4 regions of the Rhizobium sp. S96 genome follow, and region 3 is predicted to be linked to each of the others. Evidence: predicted binding sites of a transcription regulator. Region 3 holds the regulator's gene; each other region holds the start of a gene.
What was found. The regulator LexA, encoded in region 3, represses DNA repair genes until DNA is damaged. The targets are predictions, from matches to a motif close to TGTTCNNNNTGTGTTCNG.
Positions count from the first base shown of each region.

Region 1: QTL94_RS13220 (helicase-related protein) is a predicted target of LexA. The motif match lies at 3,355-3,372, and genes of this name have one in related genera.
Region 2: QTL94_RS15580 (putative DNA modification/repair radical SAM protein) is a predicted target of LexA. The motif match lies at 2,846-2,863, and genes of this name have one in related genera.
Region 4: QTL94_RS12945 (ImuA family protein) is a predicted target of LexA. The motif match lies at 1,562-1,579, and genes of this name have one in related genera.

Region 1 covers NZ_JAUDRY010000010.1:214,240-219,317, reverse strand. Annotated here, with positions in the region: gene QTL94_RS13245 (lysine-2,3-aminomutase-like protein) at 1-483, opposite strand, end outside; gene epmA (EF-P lysine aminoacylase EpmA) at 480-1,544, opposite strand; gene efp (elongation factor P) at 1,696-2,265, shown strand; gene QTL94_RS13230 (YMGG-like glycine zipper-containing protein) at 2,419-2,688, opposite strand; gene QTL94_RS13225 (DUF3309 family protein) at 2,720-2,875, opposite strand; gene QTL94_RS13220 (helicase-related protein) at 3,550-5,078, shown strand, end outside.
Region 2 covers NZ_JAUDRY010000012.1:157,013-162,090, reverse strand. Annotated here, with positions in the region: gene QTL94_RS15590 (VOC family protein) at 1-60, opposite strand, end outside; gene QTL94_RS15585 (UdgX family uracil-DNA binding protein) at 142-1,608, opposite strand; gene QTL94_RS15580 (putative DNA modification/repair radical SAM protein) at 1,608-2,840, opposite strand; gene greA (transcription elongation factor GreA) at 3,090-3,566, shown strand; gene QTL94_RS15570 (glycosyltransferase family 4 protein) at 3,573-4,646, shown strand; gene QTL94_RS15565 (glycosyltransferase family 2 protein) at 4,758-5,078, shown strand, end outside.
Region 3 covers NZ_JAUDRY010000015.1:127,872-132,949, forward strand. Annotated here, with positions in the region: gene QTL94_RS18205 (ComEC/Rec2 family competence protein) at 1-2,398, shown strand, start outside; gene lexA (transcriptional repressor LexA) at 2,379-3,101, opposite strand; gene QTL94_RS18215 (VOC family protein) at 3,304-4,188, shown strand; gene kdsA (3-deoxy-8-phosphooctulonate synthase) at 4,185-5,027, shown strand.
Region 4 covers NZ_JAUDRY010000010.1:152,810-157,887, reverse strand. Annotated here, with positions in the region: gene QTL94_RS12960 (HpcH/HpaI aldolase/citrate lyase family protein) at 1-773, shown strand, start outside; gene QTL94_RS12955 (DUF1737 domain-containing protein) at 785-991, shown strand; gene QTL94_RS12950 (metallopeptidase family protein) at 1,000-1,437, opposite strand; gene QTL94_RS12945 (ImuA family protein) at 1,600-2,541, shown strand; gene QTL94_RS12940 (Y-family DNA polymerase) at 2,534-4,006, shown strand; gene QTL94_RS12935 (error-prone DNA polymerase) at 4,003-5,078, shown strand, end outside.

The DNA.
Region 1 (5,078 bases), on a different contig from region 3:
GAGGCGGCGCGGCGACAGAACCAGCGGATCACCACCCGTGAGAATGACTTCCCATATCTCGCTATGTTCCCGGATATAATCGAACGCAGCTTTCATGGCGTTGCTATCGAGCGTTCCCAAACCCTGCGGCCCCACCATCTCGCGGCGAAAACAGAAACGGCAGTAGACGGGGCAAACATGAACGGCCTTCAGCAGTACCCGGTCCGGATACCGGTGAACGATACCTTCGACCGGGCTGTGCGCATGATCGCCGATCGGGTCGGCCCGCTCCTCGGCAGTCACCACGAGTTCGGCCGCATCCGGCACGAACTGGCGAGCGATCGGATCGGCAGGATCGTCGCGGTTGATCAGCTTCACCACGTCAGCCGTCAGCGCAATGGCATAGCGCGCCGCGACCTCACTCAATGCGGCCCGATCGCGTTCCGCAATCAGTCCGGCATCGCCCAGATCTTCAACGCTCTTGATCGGCCTGACAATATTCACCGCCCGTACTCCGCCACCGGCGCCCACAACACCTGATCGATCCGGGAGGCACCGGTCGCGAGCATCACCAACCGATCGAAGCCCAAGGCTATACCGCTTGCCTCCGGCATGATTGAAAGGGCGTCCAGAAAATCCTCATCGATCGGATAGGTCTCACCGTAGATACGCGCCTTCTCCGCCATTTCAATCTCGAAACGGCGGCGTTGCTCGACGGGATTTGTCAATTCACCAAAGCCATTTGCGAGCTCCACGCCGCAGGCATAAACCTCGAAGCGCTCGGCCACACGAGGATCGCGTGCCGATGGTCGCGCCAGCGCCGCCTCGCAAACCGGATATTCGTCAAGAATGGTGACTTGGCCAAAACCGAGATGTGGCTCCACCTTTTCGACAAGGACGCGGCTGAATAGGTCGGCCCAGCCATCGTCATCAGCCACACGCATGCCCACATGATGGACCTCCGCTGCGAGATGGTCGCGGTCGGTCGATCCATCGGCGCAGACTGAGGCCAGTAGGTCGATGTTCGCGTGTTGTCTGAAAGCGTCCGCCACGCTGATCCGTTCCGGACCATTGAACGGATCGCACTCTTTGCCTCTATAGTTAAGCTTGGCGGTCTTCGTCGTCTCTGCCGCCAGCGCAAGGATCCGCACGCAGTCCATCATCAGGCTCTCGTAGCTTTCACCGGCACGATACCATTCAAGCATCGTGAATTCCGGATGATGCAGCGGCCCTCGTTCGCGATTGCGATAGACATGCGCAAAGCACACGATGCGCTCTTCACCGGCAGCAAGCAACTTCTTGCAGGCGAACTCAGGCGAGGTGTGCAGATAGAATGGCGCAGCCTGACCGTCCGTCGTCAATGCTTGCGTGGCAAAGGCATGCAGGTGCGCCTCATTGCCGGGGGACACCTGAAGCGTGGCCGTGTCCACCTCCATAAAATCCTCGCGCGCAAAATAGCCACGCAACGCCGCCTGAATTGCATTTCTGCCAAGCAGGAATGGTCGGCGATCGGCATGAACGCTTGGCGTCCACCACGGAGATGCTCTGGCGATTGAGGGTTTCATACGATTGGGTCTCAGCCGGATGGACCAACGCGAGGGCTGGCTATTTGCCGGATTTTAGGTTAGTTGCGCCCCCAAAGAACAATCAATTGCGTCTCCGGGGCCATACGAACAGTCCTCTACGACGCCAAAAGCCGAGTTACAAGGAAGTCTTATGGTCAAGGTTATCGCCTCTTCTGTCCGCAAGGGCAACGTTCTTGATGTGGACGGCAAGCTCTATGTCGTCCTGACGGCGCAGAACTTTCACCCCGGTAAGGGCACGCCGGTCACCCAGGTCGACATGCGCCGCATCGTCGATGGCGTGAAGGTTTCCGAACGCTGGCGCACCACCGAACAGGTCGAGCGTGCCTTCGTCGAGGACGTCAATCACCAGTTCCTTTATGAAGATGGCGAAGGCTTCCACTTCATGAACCCGGAGAGCTATGATCAGGTCGTCGTCGACGTCGACACCATGGGCGACCAGAAGGCCTACCTCCAGGAAGGCATGACCTGCATTCTCTCCATGCATGAAGGCATCGCGCTGGCACTCGAACTGCCGCGTCACGTTACCCTCGAGATCACCGAGACGGAACCGGTCGTCAAGGGTCAGACGGCCTCGTCCTCCTACAAGCCGGCCATGCTGTCGAACGGCATCCGCACCCTGGTACCGCCGCACATCAACGCCGGTACGCGCGTCGTTATCGCAACGGAAGACAATTCCTACGTCGAGCGCGCCAAGGACTGATTTTCGTCAGATCGCAATTCAAGAAAAGCCGCGTTATCTCTAACGCGGCTTTTTCTATGTGCACTCCACCAAACAAAAAGCGCCAGCAAATGCCAGCGCTTTTCTTATTCTCAGGCAGCGCGCGGCAACCGGGAGGTAACCGCGCGGCTCAGTTTAGTAATAGTTGCGCGGGCAACGTGCTTCGTAACGACGACCGTATCTGTCGCGGTATACGCAGTAGCCCCGGTTTTCAGTCGAGCGGCCGATCAATGCGCCAACGAGACCACCAGCTACGGCGCCAACGGCAGCACCACCCCAGCTGTGGCTGATCGCGCCACCAATGATGGCACCGCTACCGGCGCCAATCGCCGTACCCTGCTCGGTCGGTGTGCAAGCTGCAAGTGCGCCGACCAATGCGCCAATGAGAACGATTTTCTTCATCATGACATAGATCTCCCAGGTTTTTTTGGGGCGCCTAGATGCGTCCCATCAGCAGAAGAATAACAATAATTACAAGAACTAGCCCCAAACCACCGGAAGGTCCATAGCCCCATGCGCGGCTGTAACCCCAATTTGGTAGGGCGCCGATCAAAAGCAGAATAAGGATAATGAGAAGTATGGTTCCGAGCATGTTTCGTAGCCTCAGCGAATTTCGAGTTTCAATGAACATGAAACACGCTTGTCACATTTTTGTTCCCGACCACCGTCTGCGCATCAAGCGATATCCGGGCGCGGCTAATTCTTAACGGCGACTAGCCGAATTGTGCGGGAGGGACAACTTTTCCACCTAATCATATGGTTAAAAAACAATTTAAATACAATATGTTGCCGTGAACAAATGCCGAAAACGCGAAAGTCGCTGATTCGTCGTCCGTTTGTTCCGTTTTTGATCAAGACGTTAATCGCGGCGTAAAAAACACCGCTCGCTTGCCAGTCACATCAGTAAAACCCAGCCGTAGCTGAATCAGCATTGACATGGCTTGGTAGCGTTCGAACACCCGCAATGCGAGAATCTTGAGATTCAGCATCTTGTGGAAAAAGTGATTCAAAATCAATACTTAGCCGTGAACAAACACTGAATCATCTGGAGTCATCGATTCGTCGCTGATTCGTTCTCAAGCTGTTCCGAATCGGAATACGCGCATTCTGCAAGCTATTCGCGCATCCATTCAGGACATCAAATTCAAAATCGACCCTTGCGTTTGGGTGGCTGGCTGTCCATGTGTGGTGTGCTTCAGAGAGGAGCTGAACGACCCTCGGGACATCCCGCTTACCTTCAGGACCAAGAAACTGACATCGCAGCCCATGATATTGTCCGGGCGCGGCGTGACCGCGGTGCTCGGACCCACCAATACCGGCAAGACGCATTATGCCATTGAACGCATGGTCGCCCATGGTACCGGCGTCATCGGCCTGCCGCTGCGGCTGCTGGCTCGCGAGGTCTATACGCGTGTCGTTGAAAAGGTAGGCGTTCAGAACGTCGCCTTGGTGACGGGCGAGGAAAAGATATCGCCCCCCAATGCACGATTTTCCGTCTGCACCGTCGAGGCCATGCCGCGCGAGACGAAAGCGGCCTTCGTTGCCATCGATGAAGTGCAGCTGGCGGGTGATCTGGAACGCGGCCATATCTTCACGGACCGCATTCTCCATCTGCGCGGCCGTGACGAGACGTTGCTGCTTGGCGCTGGCACCATGCGCCCCATCCTCCAGCAACTCCTCCCTGGCATCACCGTTGTCGAGCGGCCCCGCCTCTCGCACTTATTCTACGCCGGCCAGAAGAAAATCACGCGCCTGCCCCAGCGTTCGGCCATCGTCGCCTTTTCCGCTGACGAGGTCTATGCGATCGCCGAGCTTATTCGGCGCCAGCGCGGCGGTGCGGCAGTTGTTCTCGGCGCGCTCAGCCCGCGAACGCGCAACGCTCAGGTCGCCCTCTACCAGGCGGGTGACGTCGAATATCTCGTTGCGACCGATGCCATCGGCATGGGCCTCAATCTCGACGTCGATCACGTGGCCTTCGCGCAGGACCGTAAATTCGATGGCTACCAGTTCCGCAATCTCAACCCAGCCGAGCTTGGCCAGATCGCGGGCCGCGCCGGGCGCCATGTGCGTGACGGTACCTTTGGCGTCACCGGACAGGTCGAGCCTTTCGACGACGAGGTCGTCAACCGCATCGAGTCTCACCAGTTCGACAACGTCAAGGTGCTGCAGTGGCGGACGAAAGACCTCGACTTCGCCTCGATCCAGAGATTGCGGACCAGCCTTGAGACCGCGCCACGCGTATCAGGGCTGACGCGCGCGCTTCCGTCCGTGGATCAGCAGGCATTGGAGCAGCTGTCGCGCTATCCCGAAATCACCGACCTTGCCACCACGCCCGAACGCGTGGAAAAGTTGTGGGAAGCCTGCGCCCTACCCGACTATCGTCGTATTACACCGGCACAACATGCCGATCTTATATCCACCCTCTTTTCGGATCTTGTGCGCTATGGCACGGTAAACGAGAACTTCCTTGCCGAGCAGGTGCATCGCGCTGATCGAACAGACGGTGAAATTGACACGCTTTCGGCGCGAATCGCGCAGATAAGAACGTGGACCTATGTGTCGAATCGGCCTGGTTGGCTTGCTGATCCGACACACTGGCAGGAAAAGACGCGGGAAATCGAAGATCGATTGTCCGATGCGTTACATGAAAGGTTGACGAAACGCTTTGTTGATCGCAGGACATCTGTGCTCATGAAGCGCCTGAGAGAGAATGCGATGCTGGAAGCAGAAATCAGTGTAAATGGCGATGTCTTCGTTGAAGGACATCATGTGGGACAATTGTCGGGATTCCGGTT
Region 2 (5,078 bases), on a different contig from region 3:
ATCGTAGAACGCCTGCGACTTCTCAAGGCTCTTCACACCAATCGACACATGATCGAACATAAACGGTCTCCAGATTGTTTTGCCGGCAACGCTACAACATTCGCGCCGAAGCGCCATGGCAATTCGCAAGGCGAGCGATCGTCAGGCCGCCATGCCCGCCATCAGCTCCCGCACCCGCACCATATCCGCCCGAAACAGCGCCATCTCCTCCGCCTTCAGCCGCTCGTCGGGAATGCGCAGCAGATAGGACGGGTGGACGGTGACGAACAGTGTTCGTTCCTTCCCCATCCTGATCGGCTGCCCCCTGATATCCGACAGCTTGTGCTTCGTATCCGTCAGCGCCGTCAGCGCGGTGGCGCCCATGGCGACGATCAGCTTCGGCTTGACGAGTTCGATCTCCAGATTGAGCCACCAGCGGCAATGCGTGACCTCGCCCATATTCGGCCTCTGATGGATGCGGCGCTTGCCGCGCGGCTCGTATTTGAAGTGCTTCACCGCATTGGTCACATAGACCGACCGCCGGTCGATTCCCGCCTCGCCCGCCACCTGATCGAACACCTTGCCCGCGGGCCCGACAAACGGCCGCCCGGCGAGATCCTCCTGATCTCCAGGCTGCTCACCGACGAACATCACGTTTGCATTCTCGGGTCCCTCGCCGAACACCGTCTGCGTCGCCTTCTCGTGCAGCGGGCAGCGGGTGCAGACGGCCGCCTCCTCACGAAGCGCCGCCAGCGTGCCCACCGGCGCCCTAGGTGCTGCGGGCACCCGGCGCGCGGCTTCCTGCAGCCGGTCGTGAAACGGCAGCGGCTCGCTCGCCTGGCGTTTCGCCATCGCCAGAACCTTGCTTTCCGCGTCGGCTATCATGCCCGGAATGAGATCGGCCTCGGGCAGGTTCTTCCAGTATTTCTTCGGCATCTCCGCTTGCATCGCCTTCACCTTCAGGCGCGCCGGATTGAAAATGTTGGCGTAATAGGTCCGCCACAGCTGGTCGGCCGGATCGGTGAGATCGGGCTTCTCGCACGGATCATGGCTGACAGTCAGCTTCTCGCCATCCCAGGCAGCCGAGCCCCTGGGCGTCGCAATCACCCAGTCCATGTCGTTGAACCGCTTGTGGAAGAACGGCGCCTTGCGGGCGACGATGTGATGATCAGGCTCGAACCAGGCGAGAAACTTCCGCCGCCCGTTGAGCGAGATCCCCGACCCCACCTCCTTGAACCGAACGAAGGCCGTCATCTTGTGAGCGTCACGCCGCACGCTCTTGTCCATCGCGCGTGCCCTCGCCACGTCCTCGTCCGAGGCGACGTCGAGCAAAGAGCGATCACTTTGCAGCCGCCAAAGCAGCCGGTAGAGCAGATAAAACCGCATCGGATCGCTATGGCAGATCACCGCCTCCGCAAGCCCGATGAAGGCGGGCGGCACCGTCAGTGGCTTGGAAGCTTCGAGCGCCGGCAGCTTCGGTACGGTATCAGGCGCCGCAAACAGATCCGTCTCGCGATACCGCTCCCGCCATTCGATCTCCTCGGGCGCGACACCCGAGGCAGCCAGCCGCCGCGCCGCGTCGCGCCACTCGGCCAATTCTCCCCGGCCCTCCAGCAACACGGTAATCATCACAGCAACGACAATTGTTCCGGCTTCGGGTCGAACATCGCCCTCAGATCCGGCCGGTCGATCAGCCGGCGCGGCGACCAGCCCTCGGCTGAAATGAACGCCTGCACCTTCTTGATCGACACACCGAGCCGCGTCAGGTCCTCTATCCGCAGCTTTCGGAAGCGTCGCGCCGAGAGGATCGATTTCACCGTCCTCGTCCCCAGCCCCGGCACCCGAAGCAGGGTCTCGCGCGGCGCCTTGTTGATATCGACCGGAAAATCGCTGCGGTTGCCGAGCGCCCAGGCAAGCTTCGGGTCCAGATTGAGGTCGAGCATCCCGCCGTCCTGCGAGGACGTGATCTCGTCGATCCCGAAACCATAGAAGCGATAGAGCCAGTCCGCCTGATAAAGCCGGTGCTCGCGCATTAAGGGCGGCTTGATCAACGGCAGGTTCTTCGAAGAGTCGGGAATGGGGCTGAAAGCCGAGTAGTAAACGCGCCTCAGCCCATAGCTTCCATAAAGCTGCGCGCTGGTCCCGAGAATCGTCGCGTCATTGGCCCCGTCGGCCCCAACGATCATCTGCGTGCTCTGCCCGCCCGGCACGAAACGCTTGCGCCGCTTGGTCTGCAATGTCGGCTCGGACGCCGCCTCGATCTTCAATCGGAGATCGCCCATCGAGCGACGAATGCTGGCCGGCTTCTTTTCCGGCGCCAGTTGGGCGATGCCGCGATCGGTCGGGAGCTCGATGTTGAGCGACAGACGGTCGGCATAAAGCCCGGCCTCCTCGATTAGATGCGGCGAGGCCTCGGGAATGGATTTCAGATGGATGTAACCGCGGAAATTATGCGTGGTGCGCAGCTCGCGCACGATCCGTACCATCTCCTCCATCGTGTGGTCGGAGGAACGGATGATCCCCGAGGACAGGAACAGCCCCTCGATATAGTTGCGCCGATAGAACTCCAGCGTCAGCCAGATAACCTCTTCCGGCGTGAACCGCGCCCGCTCCACATTGCTGGACGAGCGGTTGATGCAGTACGCGCAGTCGTAGATGCAGAAGTTGGTCAGCAGTATCTTCAACAGCGAAATGCATCGTCCATCCGGCGCATAGGCGTGGCAGATGCCGGCACCCTCCGTCGAACCGAGCCCGCCGGTCGTTCCGGAATCGCGCTTCGTCGTGCCGCTGGAAGCGCAGGAGGCATCATACTTGGCCGCATCCGAAAGGATGGCCAAACGCTCTTCAAGGGACTTCTTCATGCCTATGTTCACTATATGTTCCGTCGCTAACAGTCAAGAAAACGCCGTTGCGATTGATGATTTTCAAGTTTTGCGCGAATAGCCGCCGAAGGTTGCAAGTCAGGTTATCGAATTTTCTGGAAATTCGCGGCGGCGATCTGCTATAACCCCAAATCAATGACGATGTAGCACGGTTCCGAAGTTCCACTTCGGGACCTGTTTTCTTTTGTGTCTGCGCCTAAGCGGATACAGGGACTGAAGGACAGGAAAATGGTTGATAAGGTACCGATGACGCAGGGTGGGTTTGTCAAGCTGCAGGAAGAACTGCGCTGGCGCCAGCAGGAAGAGCGCCCGCGTATCATCGAGGCAATCGCAGAAGCCCGTGCCCATGGCGACCTTTCGGAAAACGCCGAATATCACGCTGCCAAGGAAGCGCAGAGCCACAATGAAGGCCGCATCGGCGAGCTTGAGGATCTGACCGCACGCGCTGAAGTCATCGACCTTTCCAAGATGTCCGGCAGCACGATCAAGTTCGGCGCCAAGGTGAAGCTCGTCGACGAGGACACCGAGGAAGAAAAGACCTACCAGATCGTCGGCGACCAGGAAGCCGACGTGAAGCAGGGCCGCATCTCCATTTCCTCCCCGATCGCCCGCGCGCTGATCGGCAAGGAGGTCGGCGACTCGATCGAAGTCAACGCGCCGGGCGGCTCCAAGGCCTACGAAGTGCTCGCCATCACCTGGGGCTGATGGACATTGGCAGATCGCCGCCAAGCAGCTGTTGTCGATATTGCTGACGTCGAGATCATAGCGCCGAACTTCAAGAAGCGGCTCTCCGGCGTCACGTCGACCATCATCCAGCTCATTCCAGTGCAGCGCGCCCTCGGCCAGAGGGTTGCGGCACTGGGACCCGGCTTGCCGGTCGATCTGCCCCACATCCGTTTCAGAGACCTCCTCCAACTTTGGACGGCACCTCGCGGCCGGCGCTTCCGCATCTGGCATGCGCGCCGCAATATCGAGATGCTGCCGGCGATCTTCATGCGCGATATCCTGCGCATGAAGCTGAAGATCGTATTCACGTCCGCTTCGCAGCGCCGCCACAGCGGCTGGACGAAATGGCTGGTCTCCAGGATGGATGCCGTCATCGCCACCAGCGGCCGGACCGCGGACTATCTGGAAGTGCCAAACAGCGTGGTCATGCATGGCATCGACACCGCCCGATTTTCGCCCCCGGCAGACAAGGCAGAGGCAAAGCGCGCCTGCGGGCTCGACGTCGGCAAGAATGTCATTGGTTGCTTCGGACGCGTCCGCCACCAGAAGGGAACCGACCTTTTCGTCGACAGCATGATCCGCGTGCTGCCCACCCGGCCGGACTGGATCGCCATCGTTGCCGGGCGTGCTACGCCTCAGCACATCAGCTTCGAGAACGACCTCAAGGACCGCGTCGCCGCCGCAGGATTGGCGGACCGCATGCTCTTCGTCGGCGAGCATACCAACATCAACGACTGGTACCGTACGCTCGACCTTTTCATCGCGCCTCAGCGCTGGGAAGGCTTCGGCCTGACCCCGCTCGAGGCCATGGCAACTGCCGTTCCCGTGATCGCCACGGATGTTGGCGCCTTCCCGGAACTGCTGGTCACCGGCGAAAACGAGACAGGCGTCATCATACCGCGCGACAACCTTCAAGCCATGGCCGACACCGCGGCAGGCTTCATGGACGAGGCCGACCGGCGACATGCGGCGTCGGCAAGAGCCCGCGCGCATGCGATGGAAAAATTCAGCATCGAGGGCGAAGCGCAGCGGCTGAACGCGGTCTATATGTCTGTATAGCGCCGTCGCGATGTTTACGGGTTTCCTGAGATCGCCTAAAAAACAAGGCGGCTTGAATGAACAATAGTGCAAACGGGTAACAATAGGTCCATGTCGAGAGCTGAACAGCACTTGAAGATTTTCGTATCGTCGCTGACGCGTCGTCGGCCAGAGATGCTGAATGCGCTTCTCGGCTCCTGGGCAGGAATGACTATTCCGGACAACTGCACGGTGACGTTTCTGATTGTCGAAAACGATACGGAGCAGACCGCCGCTGCCGTTATGGAAGCCAACCGTGGGAACTTCCCGAATTCTAACCTCCTTTATGTCCTGGAGACGGAACTCGGCATTCCTTTCGGCAGAAATCGCGCGGCCAAGGAAGCGATCGCCGCAGACGCCGATCTCCTGCTGTTCGTCGACGACGACGAGGAGGTTGCGGAAGACTGGCTGGTC
Region 3 (5,078 bases):
CGCAGATACATCTGCGCGCCTGCCGATCAAGGGGGCAGCCGACCTTCGTGCCAAATCGACGCAGCTCCAGCTTACCCAATCCCTGAGACCCTGGCGGTCGCGGGTTGCAGGTCGAGCCTCCGGATACTGGCCGCATGTTCGCGTTGCGATGTCGCAGGAAGCCGAACATGGCTGGTACTTCCTGATGTCGCCGGTTCTTTTCGGCAGCGGCGCGATTGCCTGGTTTCAGTTCGACGCCGATCCTCCGCTCTTGCGGCTTTGTGCCTGGCTGGCAGTCTTCGCGGTGATTGCCTTGGCACTAGGGCCTGCGCGGCCGATCGCGCGCAAGGCGGCGCTTGCGGTCCTGCTTGTCGTGTGCGGCATGCTGTCGAGCCAGGTCGAGACATGGCAGGCAGGGACAGTAATGCTCGATACGCCAGTGACGACCACGGTCACCGGCCGCGTCGAGCGCAGGGAAGGGGACGGAGAAGGTCGGTGGCGCTATATCGTTGCTGTTGCTGGTACCCGCGAACCGACACTTGGCCGACCTCCAGAACGTGTTTCGCTCGTGGCGCGCGGCGCCTCCACGCCGTTTGAAATCGGGCAGTGGGTGACCGGACGTGCTCGCCTGACCCCGCCGTCAGGCCCAGCCCTGCCGGGCCTGGATGACTTTTCGTTCGGAGCCTATTTCGACGGCGTCGGCGCGAACGGTTTCTTCTATGGCGCACCAACAGCGACCGTGGCACCCGAGACCGGCGATAAGCGGCAATTTCTGGCGGAGGGGATCGAATATCTATACGGCCTCAGAAGCACGATCGGAGACCGCATTCGATCCATTCTCCCCGGTGACACCGGCGCCTTTGCAGCCTCGCTTGTCACCGACGAGAGACGTGCGATCTCCCGCGAGACGACGGCCGCCCTAAGACAATCTGGACTCGCTCATATTGTCGCGATTTCAGGGCTCAACATGGCCCTCTCCGCCGGCATCTTCTTTGTTGGTTTTCGAATGGCGCTCAGTCTCCTGCCATCGGTGGCCCAAGCCTACCCGACGAAGAAGATCGCCGCCGCCGGCGCTCTCGTGGCGTTGACCGCCTACTACATGATTTCCGGCTTTGCCGTGTCGGCTGAGCGGGCATACATCATGATGATGATCATGCTGGTTGCGGTCCTGTTCGATCGACCGTCGATAAGCCTTCGCAACGTCGCCTTGTCAGCGCTGGTGATCGTGATGCTGTCGCCGTCGGAGGTCCTGGGTCCCAGCTTCCAGATGTCCTTTGCGGCGACGCTGGCGCTGGTCGCCGGCTATTCCATCTGGACCGGGCGAAGGCCGACCGACAACGCCTTTCTCAAGCTGCCATGGGTCATGCCGGTGGTCGCCGTCGCACGCTTCTTCGGCGGCATCGTGCTCACCTCCATGATCGGCGGTTTTTCGACGGCGTTGTTTTCGATTGAGCATTTCCATCGGCTGAGCTCATACGGCTTGCCGGCAAATCTCATGGCGATGCCAGTCATATCCTTCGTTGTCATGCCCATGGGCATGCTTGCGATGTTGCTGACGCCCTTCGGTCTCGATGTGCTGCCGTGGAAGATCGCCGGCCTCGGGCTCGATGTCGTCATCGGGATCGCCAAGCTCGTGTCGTCCTGGGGTGGCAATGTCGATATCGGGCGCCTGCCGTCCTGGTATTTCCCGGTAGCGGTTCTCGGATTTCTGGTCCTGACTTTGCTGCGAACGCGTTTGCGCTATCTGGGCGCCGCCATCGTCGGTATCGCGACATTCACGGTGGCGTTGCTGCCTTCATTGCCCGCACCTGATGTCGTTGTTGCGGAAGACGGATCCCTGGTGGCAATTCTGCGCGGAACCCGCATGGCCTCCAACCGGGAGCGCCCGCCCGACTTCATATTCGGCCAGTGGCAGCGAGCCCTCGCCGCCGAAGAGCATCAGCCTCCGGCGTTCATCAAGGCCACACTTCCCAAGAAGACGAAGGAGCGCAACGACCGGTCATACGCTCTGTCGTTTGACGAACGGCGATCCGCGCTCCGCACGATGCGCAACGCCGCAGCGAACGGCTCGGCAAACAGTTTCGTCTGCGTTAAAGGCGCCTGGTGTATCGCCACCCTCGACAACGGCTATATCGTCAACGTCATCGAGGATTTGGCCTATCTCGGGCCGGCTTGCGACGCCGCCGATATCGTCATTACCCCGGCCCGCATTCGTCTGCGCGAATGTCGGTCGGGCGCAATGCTTATTACCGGCCAAACTTTGCGTAGAAGTGGCGCGGTCGAAATACGCATCGATCAGCAGGGCGCGCCCGTCCTGACAACGACGTATGATGGCCTATCACGCCCATGGCGCATACATCGCGCCTATGACTGGCGCAGCGGCACCTTTGACGTCGCCGTTAGTGATAACGGCGAATAAGCCCCACGAGCTTTCCCTGGACCTTCACGCGATCGGGTCCGAAGATGCGCGTCTCGTAGGCGGGATTGGCAGCTTCGAGCGCAATCGATGCGCCCTTGCGGCGGAACCTTTTCAGCGTCGCTTCTTCGTCGTCGACCAGTGCCACGACGATATCGCCCGGATTGGCCGTATTGCCATTGCGGATGATGACCGTATCGCCGTCAAAAATTCCGGCTTCGATCATCGAGTCGCCCTTGACCTCCAGCGCATAGTGTTCGCCTGAGCCGAGCATGTCGGCGGGGACGACGATGTCATGCGTGTTATTCTGGATTGCCGAAATCGGCACACCCGCCGCGATCCGGCCCATGACAGGCACGGAAACGGAATTGCCGTTGTCGGTACTTGGTGCCGGCTTGGCCGGTGCCGGAGGCGTGACCAGCTGAGGCTTGCCAAGGCTCCCTTCGATGACGCTCGGCGAGAAGCCGCGTCGTTGAAGGCTCGGATTGTAGGCCTCCGGAAGCTTGATCACCTCGAGCGCGCGTGCCCTGTTCGGCAGCCGGCGAATGAAGCCGCGCTCCTCGAGCGCCGTAATGAGCCGGTGAATGCCGGATTTGGACGCAAGGTCGAGCGCATCCTTCATTTCATCAAAAGACGGGGGCACGCCTGACTCCTTCATTCGCTCGTGAATGAAGAGGAGAAGTTCCTGTTGCTTGCGCGTGAGCATCGAAGTCGGACCCCAGGGTTGTGAAACAAAGCCAGAACAGACACTATATGTTCCATATGTGTTCCGCAAGTGGCTAAATTTTCGTAAAACTTGGCTCTGAATTGTCCGGTTTTTACACTTCATTCGATCTATGAGGCGGTAGCCTCTTGCATTGTCTCGCTTAGCAGCGCACATCATTCGCGATTTCGGGAGAGGATCTGCCATGAGTGAAGCTCATCCGCTGGACCACGTGGTGCTGCCCGTCGCCAATATCGACCTTGCCAGGGAGCGTCTCGGCAAGCTTGGGTTCACCGTCGCGGCGGATGCGCGCCACCCGTTCGGAACCGAAAACGCCTGCATCTTCTTCGCCGACAAAACATACCTCGAGCCGCTCGGCATCGCGAGCGCCGATGCGTATGAAACGTCGGTCAAAAAGGGCAACGTCTTCACTGCGCGCGATCGTGCTTTTCGCTTCCGCTGCGGCGATGACGGTCTCTCGGCAGTGGTCTTCGGCACCGCCGATGCCGATCGAGATCACGCCCGCTTCCACGCCGACAGGATAAGCGGCGGCGAAATGCTGCAGTTTGCTCGGCCGATGAAGATGCCGGATGGTTCCGAGACGACCGCAGCCTTTCGGCTTGCCTTTGCCGCCGATCTTCGCGCCCCTGATTTCTTTCTGTTCACCTGCCAGCGGATCAATCCTCTGCCAACGGACCGCAAGGCGCTTGAGACACATGTCAACGGCGTGACCGGTATCGCCGAGATCGTGCTGGCGGCACCGGATCCGAAGGCGTTCGCCACATTCCTGCGTTTTGCCTCCGGCGTGGCGTCGGTGCGGGAGGAGGCGTTTGGTATCAGCCTTGCCACTCCGAACGTGCGCATCAGCATTTTGTCGGCGGATGGGTTGAATGCCTATTTCGATCTCGTCGCGCCCAGCGCGGATCGCGGTCTGCGTGGGGTCGGCATTGTCTACAAGGTTGCTGATCTCGCCGTGACAGAAGCACATTTGGCTGCTAACGGGATCACTTACACGCGTAAGAACAATCGAATTCTGGTGAAGGCTGCGTCCGGGCAGGGCGCGCTCTTCGCCTTCGAGGAGAAACGATGAGCCAGACAAATTCCGAAGTAGCCGTCGGCCAGGGTACCAGCCAGGTGGTGTTTTCGAACGCCGGCAAGCTCTCGCTGATCGCCGGCCCCTGCCAGATGGAGAGCCGTGATCATGCGTTCATGATTGCCGGCGTGCTGAAGGAACTCTGCGACAAGCTCGGCATCGGTCTCGTCTACAAGTCGTCTTTCGACAAGGCGAACCGCACGTCGCTGTCCGCCCAGCGCGGCATCGGCCTGGAAACGGCGCTTGAGGTCTTTTCCGATCTCAAGAAGGAATATGGCTTCCCTGTCCTGACCGACATTCACACCGAAGAACAGTGCGCCGAAGTCGCCACCGTCGTCGATATCTTGCAGATTCCGGCCTTCCTCAGCCGCCAGACCGATCTTCTGGTCGCCGCCGCCAAGACGGGTCGCACGATCAATGTGAAGAAGGGGCAGTTCCTCGCACCCTGGGACATGAAGAACGTCCTCAACAAGTTGAATTCGAGCGGCAATCCGAACATCCTGCTGTGCGAGCGTGGCGCGTCTTTCGGTTACAACACGCTGGTCTCCGACATGCGCTCGCTGCCGATCATGGCGGCGATGGGCGCCCCTGTGGTTTTCGATGCCACGCATTCGGTCCAGCAACCCGGCGGGCAGGGTGGTTCCAGCGGTGGCCAGCGCGAGTTTGTCGAGACGCTGGCGCGCGCGGCCGTTGCCGTCGGTGTCGCCGGTGTGTTCGTCGAGACGCACGAAGATCCTGACAACGCGCCGTCGGACGGTCCGAACATGGTCTATCTCAAGGATATGCCGAGGCTTCTCGAAAAGCTCCTGGCCTTCGACGCGATCGCGAAAGGCTGACGTTCAAAAGACTGACATGTTCGTGTAATAGGCCACGCACGAACATCGCTG
Region 4 (5,078 bases), on a different contig from region 3:
TGGCACCTGAACGGAAAGCCGAGGCACGGGAAAATCTGGCCGCCTTCTTCGCCGGCGCGCCGCTTCAGGGCAAGGAGCGCATCATCCGCGTCAATGCGCTTTCCTCCAACTTCGGCCGTGCCGATATGGAGCTGGTTGCCGCGCTCGAGCCGGATGCGGTGCTGCTGCCAAAGGTGGACGAGCCACAGCATGTCATGACGGTCAGCGATTTCCTCGCCGATGCCGATGCCCCCGAAACCCTCCGCATATGGGCGATGATCGAGACGCCGCGCGGCATACTGAACGCCGCAGCAATCGCCGAAGCGGGACGAACCGCGGGCTCAAGGCTGGATTGTTTCGTCGTGGGCCTTAACGACCTGCGCAAGGAAACAGGGGTACTGCCGCAGCCGGGCCGCACCTATCTCGTGCCGTGGCTGATGCAGGTCATCCTTGCCGTGCGCGCTTACGGCCTCGACGCGATTGACAGCGTCTTCAACGATTTCAAGGATGCAGCTGCCTTCGACGCCGAATGCGCCGAGGCCCGCGCCATGGGGTTTGACGGAAAAATGCTGATCCACCCGGCGCAGATCGAGGCGGCAAACCGCCATTTCGGTCCGGACGCATCAGCCGTCGCCGAGGCGGAAGCGATCATTGCCGCCTTCGCTGATCCGGCCACCGATGGGCTCAATGTCATCGACGCCAATGGCCGGATGATCGAGCGGCTGCATCTTGTCCAGGCCGAAAGTCTGGTTCATAAAGCCCGCCTGATCGCAGAGCGCCAAACGGCGAAATGAAAGACGATTTTATGAAGCTTTACCGCCTTCTGACCGGCCAGGACGATGCCGCGTTCTGCCATCGCGTGACCGATGCCCTCAACAAGGGCTGGGTTCTGCACGGATCGCCCTCGCTCACCTTCAATGCGCAAACCGGCCAGGTCATGGCTGGCCAGGCAATCGTCAAAGACGTTGAAGGCAAGGACTATCACCCGGATATGAAACTCTCCGAGCAATAAGGTAAAGCCTACCGCTCGGCGGCTTCCTCGGCACTTTCCTCGATCCGCTCCATGTCGTCGTCGCTGAGGCCGAAATGGTGGCCGATCTCGTGGATCAGAACATGGGTGATGATATCGCCCAGCGTTTCGTCGTTTTCGGCCCAGTAATCGAGGATCGGGCGCCTGTAGAGGCGGATACGGTTCGGCAATTCGCCGGTTTCCATGGTGAAACGTTCCGAAATCCCGCGCCCTTCGAAAAGCCCGAGCAGGTCGAACGGCGTTTCCAGCGCCATGTCCTCGAACACGTCGTCATCAGGAAAGTCTTCGATCTCGATCGTCAGATTGGTGGTCAGCGCACGAAATTCGTCCGGCAGATGGCTGTAAGCTTCCATCGCCAGAGACTCGAAAGTGCTGATCGTCGGAGCGTGGCGGTCCTGCCAATTATCGCTCTGGTCTATGCGGGCCATAAAAATTCCCTTCCTTTGCGGCCCATATAGAACCTTTACGCACGATTTTCGAGAGCGGAATCAAAGGCAGGAATAAATTCACATCATATGGCTGTTGACTCTTCGGCCGACCTTTGGAATCTATAGGAACATAACAGGAACATTAGAAAGTTGGAGAACGTCATGGCACAGCCGGCCGTGACGCGCGAGCGTCTTTTTGCGCTCCGCGAAACCATTGCAAAGCTTGAAGGAAAACCGATACCGGCCCTGGCTGCAGCGGAAGGCGAAGCCTTGGCTGAAGCCGGTTTCAAGGAAGAAAAATCCGAAAACACGCTTCGTCTTTCGATTGGAATACCTGATATCGACGACGCCTTGGAAGGAGGCGTACCGCGCGACGGCCTGACCGAAGTCCGTACCCGGTTGTTGCGCAATGCAGGTGCAAGCAGCGGGTTCGTTCTGGCGCTCGCTGCCATGCTGCAGCGACAGGATGAGGAGGAAGGACGAGGCAAACTACCGATCCTTTGGATCGCGGATACGGTGGCCTCGATCGAGGCGGGACGCCCCTACGCCGTCGGACTGCAGGATTTCGGCCTGGAGCCTCGGCTATTTCTGCATGCGACACCGCGCAAATTGGAAGATGCGCTGTGGCTCGCGGAAGCCGCCGTTGCCAGCGGTGTGTTTCCTGCCACCATTCTAGAGGTTCGCGGCAATCCGAAGCCCTTTGGACTGACCGAAAGCCGGCGACTCAACCTGCGGACAAAGTCCTCCGGGCGCCCGCTTTTCCTGTTGCGGCAAGCGGGAGAGGAAGAGGCAAGCAGCGCCATTTTCCGCTTCCTGGCCGAACCCGCGTCAACCCGGGCGCGGCCAATGCCGGATGGCTCGATGCTGGGCGGCAGCATCGGCAATCCGATCTTTCGCCTCACCCTGGAGAAGAGCCGCAATCCGGCTCCGCTCTCCGTTCTTCTGGAGTGGAACCCCCATGACCGCCGGTTTTTCCCTGTCCGCCCATCAGCCGACACTCGCGTTCCAACCAAGCGCGCAGCGCATTCTGGCGCTGAACTTCCCGCATCTGCCGACCGACCGGATATCAAGAAAAAGATGGGGGCTTTCCTGGCGTCTGCATGATCGTCCTAAGGCTCCACCCATCGTCTGCTCCGGCCGCTACGCCAATAGCATGCGGCTGACGGCGCTCGACGAAGCCGCGGAAGCGATCAACCTTCGTAAGAGCATGGGCGTTGCCGAAGCCCGCGCCATCTTCCCGACGCTCGAAGTAATCGAAGAAGATCCTGCCGCCGACCTGCGCCTTCTTGAAGGCATCGCCGATTGGTGCGATCGCTATACGCCACTCGTCGCACTCGACGGCAAGGATGGCCTGTTTCTCGATATTACCGGCTGCTCCCATCTGTTCGGTGGCGAGAAGGCTCTCCTCAAGGATATTCTATCGCGGCTCCTTCAAATGGGACTCGACGTCCGCGGCGCCATCACCTCCTCGCCCGGCCTCTCCTGGGCCGTCAGTCGCTTCGGTCAGGGTGGCGTCATTGATGAAATAGAGGCTGAGCGTGTAGTCGCCCCTCTCCCCGTCACAGCACTGCGCCTTGCCGACGATACCGTCGCCTTGCTCCGAAAAATGGGTTTGAAATATGTCGGCGACCTCATGGAAACACCACGTGCGCCGCTTGCGCGCCGTTTTGGAGCAACAGTGCTTCTTCGGCTAGATCAGGCTCTAGGCACGGACGAGGAACCAATTTCGCCACGCCTGCCGGTCGCCAGCCTCTCGGCCGAACGCCGGTTGATGGAGCCGATCGGCGCGGAAGAAGATATTCTCGCGCTTACCGATCAGATCGCTTTGGCACTGAAACCGTCGCTGGAGGCTCGTGGCGCTGGCGGACGCATTTTCGAACTTGTCCTGTTCCGTGTCGATGGTCGAGTTTTCCGAATCTCCGCCGGCACAGCCCAGCCGCTGCGTGAACCCAGGCGCATCGCTGCCCTTTTCACAGAACGTTTGCAGGCTGTATATGACGATCTTGATGCCGGCTATGGATTTGAAATCCTGCGCCTCAATGTCCTGCGCTACGAAGCCTTCGATACGACGCAAAGCGATTTCGAAGGACACAAGCAGAAGTATGCATCGCTGGCCGCCTTTGTCGATCGCGTCTCCGCAAGGCTTGGCGCCGACTGTCTTCAATCCTTCCAGCTGCGCGAAAGCCATCTGCCAGAAAGGGCGGTTCTTGCCGTTCCCGCCATCGACGCCTTGTCTGCGTCAAAGGCCAGGAAAGGGAATCCTCCCCCGTCACGCAACGAAAGACCCGTCCGCCTCCTGGAAAGGCCGGAGCCAGTGGACGCCTTTGCCATTGACGTACCGGATGGCGCGCCCGCCAATTTTCACTGGCGTCGTATGCGCCACCATATCGTCAAAAGCGAAGGACCGGAGCGTCTCACCATGGAATGGTGGATCGACGGCAGCGATACCGCGCCCCGCGACTATTTCCGTGTAGAGGACGATCAGGGACACCGCTTCTGGATCTATCGTAAGGGCCTTTACGGCCATGACGAGAGGCAGAGTTGGTACATGCATGGAATGTTCGCATGACACCCGTCTTCTTCGAGATCGGCGCCAAGACGAACTTTTCCTTTCTGGAAGGGGCATCCAGGCCTGAAGAGATGGTACTGCAGGCCGCGATCCTGAGGCTGGGAGGCATAGGCATTGCCGATCGCAACTCGGTAGCCGGCGTCGTCAGGGCGCATGCCCAGGCAAAAGTACTCAGAAAGAAGTTCGAGAGAAAGGAGCAAGGACTTCTGGAAAAGGACGAGAAGCCTGAAGACATCCTCGACCCGGTCGTTCTCCAGCCTGGCGCTCGGCTCGTCTTCTCGGATGGCACGCCTGACATTCTGGCCTACCCGCAGAACCGGGAAGGCTGGGCGCATCTATGCCGATTGCTGAGCGCCGGCAACCTGCGCACGGAGAAGGGAAACTGCATCCTGTGGGAGGTGGATCTTGTGGAATGGGGTGACCAGATGATGCTGGCCCTCGTTCCTGACCCGTCCATTGCCGATGATCCCCTTCGTCTGCAGGCATTCGAAACTTGTCTCGAGCGTCTGCGCGGCAGGTTCCGTGACAAGCTCTATATGACGTTGACGCCAGCCTATGACGGCCGCGACAAGCGTATGTTCTCGGTGCTTGCCATGCTCGCCACCCGCAACCGCGTGCCTCTTATCGCCACCAATCAGCCGCTCTATCACGAGACCGCCCGCCGCCCCCTATCCGATGTCGTCACCTCGATACGCGAACATGTCCCAATCCCCGAAGCCGGTTTTCTACTGGCGCCGAATGCAGAACGCTATCTCAAGGACGGGGTCGAGATGGCACGGCTTTTCAGGGATTATCCCGAAGCCATGGCCAATACGGAAAAATTCTTTGCCAGGCTGTCGTTCCGTCTCGACGATCTGGAGCACAACTACCCCGATGAAAACGACGAGGGCGAGACCCCTTATGAAACGCTTGACCGCCTGACCAGAGCCGGCGCCGCTAAGCGCTTCCCTGGCGGGATCAAATCGAATGTCCAGAAGCAGATCGATTCCGAACTCGGCCTCATCAAGGAGAAGAGATACGCCCCCTACTTCCTGACGGTTCACAGGATCATCATGCATGCCCGATACGAGCT